2 regions of the Salipiger sp. genome follow, and region 2 is predicted to be linked to the other one. Evidence: riboswitches for the same ligand, from Rfam matches in the RefSeq annotation. Region 2 holds a riboswitch; the other holds the start of a gene.
What was found. A riboswitch is a leader RNA that binds a small molecule or an ion and turns the genes downstream of it on or off. The one in region 2 is predicted to bind glycine.
Positions count from the first base shown of each region.

Region 1: it holds a riboswitch for glycine, as region 2 does, so the genes downstream of both, gcvT (glycine cleavage system aminomethyltransferase GcvT) here and AC6RA4_RS05910 (D-amino acid dehydrogenase) in region 2, are expected to answer to the same signal.

Region 1 covers NZ_JBYNAH010000027.1:22,888-25,348, forward strand. The annotation lists gene AC6RA4_RS05055 (gamma-glutamylcyclotransferase family protein) at 1-303, opposite strand, end outside; gene AC6RA4_RS05060 (RrF2 family transcriptional regulator) at 397-876, shown strand; glycine riboswitch at 896-981, shown strand; glycine riboswitch at 982-1,059, shown strand; gene gcvT (glycine cleavage system aminomethyltransferase GcvT) at 1,142-2,269, shown strand; gene gcvH (glycine cleavage system protein GcvH) at 2,288-2,461, shown strand, end outside.
Region 2 covers NZ_JBYNAH010000033.1:10,478-12,938, forward strand. The annotation lists gene AC6RA4_RS05905 (hypothetical protein) at 1-634, shown strand, start outside; glycine riboswitch at 721-808, shown strand; gene AC6RA4_RS05910 (D-amino acid dehydrogenase) at 941-2,224, shown strand; gene bhcB (beta-hydroxyaspartate dehydratase BhcB) at 2,224-2,461, shown strand, end outside.

The DNA of each region.
Region 1 (2,461 bases), on a different contig from region 2:
GGCGTAGATCGCCAGCTGCTCGACGCTCGGCGCGCCGTGGCTGACGCTGTGCAGCGCATCGAGCCGGTCATAGGCGTGTTCGCGCAGGTCGAGCGCGGCCCAGCCATCCGGCGGCACCGGCGCGATCAGCCCCTCGATCTCGCAGTCCGGGTCGGGAATCGCGGTGAGATAGGCGACCTCGCGCGCCTCGGTCCAGCGCCACGCGCGGCGCCAGCCACGGGCGCTGGCGGTGTGGGCGGGGGTGAATCCATGGGTGAGACGGTTCACGAGAGACCCGTATCCGAAGAAGAAAGCGCTGCTCATGCCAGTTTTGCGGGTCCCGGATTGATGTATGTCAAATCGATATTTCTCATTTGATGTATAACGCCTGCATCCTTTGAAAATGGAGGACGGGCTGTGCGCGTCACAAAAAGAACCAACATCGCCATTCGGGTCCTGATGCATTGCGCGGCCAACGCCGGTCGTCTGGTGACCAAATCCGAGATCGCCAAACGATGCAACGCCTCCGAAAACCATCTCGCGCAGGTGATCAACCAGCTCGCCCAGCTTGGCTACCTGCACACCCAGCGCGGGCGCAACGGCGGGCTCGAGCTGTCGCGGGATGCCTCGCAGATCCGCGTCGGTGATGTGTTCCGCGCGCTCGAGGCGCCGGTGCCGCTGGCCGAGTGCTTTGCCGATGTCGACAACACCTGCCCGCTGACCGATGCCTGCCGGCTGAAGATCGCGCTCAGCGACGCGGCCAACGCCTTTTACGCCACGCTCGACCCGATCACCCTCGATACGCTGATCTGCGACAATGCCCCGCTGATGGACATTCTCGCCCCCGAGGGCCGCTGCGCGATGGCCAAGGTCGACCCGGTGCTTGCGGCGCAGTGACAAACATCGTAGCTTGAGACCCATCGCAGAGGGAGAACCGGCTTTGCCGGTGCCGAAGGAGCAACCGCCCCGGAAACTCTCAGGCCCACGGACCTTTGCGGGATAAGAACTCTGGAGAGTGGCGCGGGGGACCGCGCCCGCCGAAGGGATAACGATCTCAGGCTGACGGACAGAGGGGGCATTTCACGCGCGGGATCGGCCTGCGCAACGGAATGTCCGGGGCTGCGCCACGCGCCACATCCGGGCCAGAGGGATGTAAGAGCGCATGGACGAGCTGAAACGCACGCCACTATACGACCTGCACCTCGCGCTTGGCGCGAAGATGGTGCCGTTTGCCGGCTACGAGATGCCGGTTCAGTACAAACTCGGGGTCATGAAAGAGCACCTGCACACGCGTGCCGCGGCAGGGCTTTTCGACGTGAGCCACATGGGGCAGGTGATCCTGCGCGGCGACGACCCACAAGCGGTGGCGCTGGCGCTCGAGACGCTGGTGCCCGTGTCGGTCGCGGGGCTGGCCGAGGGCCGTCAGCGCTATGGTCTCTTCACCAACGATCAGGGCGGCATCGAGGACGACCTGATGATCGCCAATCGCGGCGATCACCTGTTCCTCGTGGTCAACGCCGCCTGCAAGCAGGCCGACGTCGCGCGGCTGCGCGCCGGGCTCGAGCCCAAGGGGGTCTCGGTCGAGTATATCGAGGACCGCGCGCTTCTGGCGCTGCAGGGGCCGGGCGCCGAGGCGGCGCTCGCCGCGCTGAACCCCGCGGTGGCCGGGATGCGCTTCATGGATGTGGCCACGGTCGAGCTGATGGGCGCCGAGGCCTGGGTCTCGCGCTCGGGCTATACCGGCGAGGACGGCTACGAGATCTCGGTGCCGGAGGGTGCAGCGGTGGCGCTGGCCGAGGCGCTGCTGGCGCAGGAGGCGGTCGAGGCGATCGGTCTCGGCGCGCGGGATTCGCTGCGGCTCGAGGCCGGGCTCTGCCTCTATGGTCACGACATCGACACCACCACCACGCCGGCGGCGGGCAACCTGCTCTGGGCGATCCAGAAGGTGCGCCGCGCCGATGGCGAGCGTGCGGGGGGCTTTCCCGGCGCCGACATCATCCTCCCGGAGATCGCCAGCGGCGCGCCGAGCGTCCGGGTCGGGCTGAAGCCCGAGGGCCGCGCGCCGATGCGCGAGGGGATCGAGCTGTATGAGGACGAGACCGGCGGCGCGCCGGTCGGGCGCATCACCTCGGGCGGGTTCGGCCCGACGGTGGGCGGCCCGGTGGCGATGGGGTATGTTCCCGCGGAACGGGCCACGCCGGGCGCGCGTCTTTACGGAGAGGTACGCGGCAAGCGTCTGCCCGTCGAGGTGGTGACGCTGCCGCACGTGAAACAAAGCTACAAGCGCTGACAAAAGGGATCCAGCGAGATGAAATTCACCGAAGAACATGAATGGCTGCGCGTCGAGGACGATCTTGTCGTGGTGGGCATCACCAGCCACGCCGCCGAGCAGCTTGGCGACGTGGTCTTCGTCGAGCTGCCCGAGGCCGGCACCACGGTCAGCAAGGATGACGAGGTGGTGGTGATCGAGTCGGTCAAGGCC
Region 2 (2,461 bases):
CCGCACGACCCTTCTCATCGCCATGGTGCTGTGTGTGACGCCGGCGCTCTACCTCTCCTTCGGGCTTGGCGCCTTCCCCGGCGTTGGCCCGATTATAACCGGCTTTCTTGCCATTCTCGCCTTCGTCGGTGTCATCTGGGTTGTCGAACCAATCTCGTATTTCCCGGTTCTGGGCGTTTGCGGAACCTATATGAGCTTCCTGTCGGGCAATATCGGCAACATGCGGATGCCCGTGGTGATTTCGTGCCAGAACGCCATCGAAGCCGAATCCGGAAGCCGAAAGGCCGAAGTTGCCGCCGTGATCGGCATCGCGGTCTCCGTTCTGGTGAACCTCGTCTTCCTGGTGGCTGTCGTGTTCATTGGCGGTGCCCTGATCGATGTCCTTCCGGCCGCGATCGGTGAAGCGGTCAAGGGCTACACACTGCCCGCGCTCTACGGTGCCGTTTTCGTGATGTTCACCAGAAGTGCTACGCGAAGCAATGCCATGACCGGGATCCTCGTTGGCCTCGCAGTCTTTCTGTCCCCGATCCCGGAAATGTTCGGATCGGCCGCCGCCGGTATCCTCGCAATCGCTGCCTCGGTGGTGATGAATATAGGTGGGCGTAGCAAGGAAAAGGAATGTCCGGCCGCGTGACCGCCATGGCTGGCGGCACCTCGCCGCGGGTTCTTTTTGACAAAATATCCTTGCCGGACTCACCGGCCAATCCTTAAGGACACACTACGGATCGCGCAGGAGAGTCGGGCGTCACGCCCGCGCCGACGGAGCAACGCCCCGGAATCTCTCAGGCCAATGTACTGCTCGACCCGACACTCTGGAGAGAGATGCCCATGCATCCGCCGAAGGAGGAAACCGCAATCGCGGTGAAGCTCTCAGGCAAAAAGGACAGAGGGGGGATGCGTCGGCTGCGGCGCATTCGAACCAATTGCCAGAGTGAAAAATATGAAGTCTATCGCCGTCATCGGCGCCGGGATCACCGGCGTGACCACCGCATCAAGCCTCCTCGACCGAGGCTACGAGGTGACCCTGTTCGACCGGAACCGCTATGCGGCCATGCAGACATCCTTCGCCAATGGCGGACAGCTGTCGGCCTCGAATGCCGAAACGTGGAACCGCTGGTCGACCGTCTTCAAGGGGATGAAGTGGATGATGACGCGGGGCGCACCGCTCCTGGTCAATCCCAAGCCCAGTTGGCACAAGTACAGCTGGATGGCCGAATTTGTCGCGTCGATCCCGCAGTATCGGGCAAACACGGTCGAGACGACCCGCATGGCGATTGCCGCGCGCGGTCTGCTACGCGAAAAGGCCGAACGCCACGGCTTCGAGTTCGACTGTGAAAACCGCGGCATCCTTCACATCTACACCAACAAGGCAGAGTTCGATCACGCCACCGAGGTCAACAATCTGCTCGCAGAGGGTGGGCTCGAACGCCGACCAGTGGTCCCCGAGGAAGTCCGCCAGATCGAGCCCGCGCTGAGCGGCGAGTTTTACGGCGGCTACTATACCGAGAGCGACTTTACCGGCGACATTCACCGCTACACCACCGGTCTTGCCAAAGCCATCGAGAAGAACGGGGTCGTGCTGCGGTTCGGAACGGATGTCGATGCGCTGAAGGTGGACAAGAATGAAGTGCGTCTGACCTGGAGCCGGAACAACGAAAGCCAGGTCGAGGTGTTTGATGCCATCGTTGTTTGTGCAGGCGTGGAAAGCCGCAACATCGCGGCACAGCTCGGCGACCGGGTGAATGTCTATCCGGTCAAGGGATATTCGATCACCGTGCGGCTAGACGATGAGGAGAGCCAGCGCGCGGCTCCATGGATCAGCCTCCTGGACGATGAAGCGAAAGTAGTGACCAGCCGTCTGGGCAAAGACCGGTTCCGGATCGCCGGTACGGCCGAATTCAACGGCTACAACCTTGATATTCGTGACGACCGGGTTCGTCCCCTGGTAAAATGGTGCGAACGGTTCTTCCCCGGCGTCAGCACCGAACACGCCATTCCGTGGGCCGGCCTGCGCCCGATGATGCCGAACATGATGCCCAAGGTCGGCCAGGGTGCGCGCGACCGCGTGTTCTACAACACCGGCCATGGTCACCTCGGTTGGACATTGTCGGCCGTCACCGCCGAAATGGTGTCCGACACCATTCTCGCGTCGAAGACGGTCAACGGCAACACCGGCACGGCAGCACTTACGCTCGCAGCGCTTGAACCGCAGGGAGTAAAATGATGTATATCCCGGCTTACGACGACATGCTTGCCGCGCATGAACGGATCGCTCCGCACATCCGCCGTACACCAGTGCGGGTATCGGACTACTTGAGCGAACTTGCAGGCTGTCAACTGTTCTTCAAATGTGAAAACTTCCAGGAACCCGGCGCCTTCAAGGTGCGCGGTGCGACGAACGCGGTGTTCGGGCTGGATGAGGTCCAGGCGAAGAAAGGCGTGGCAACCCATTCCTCGGGCA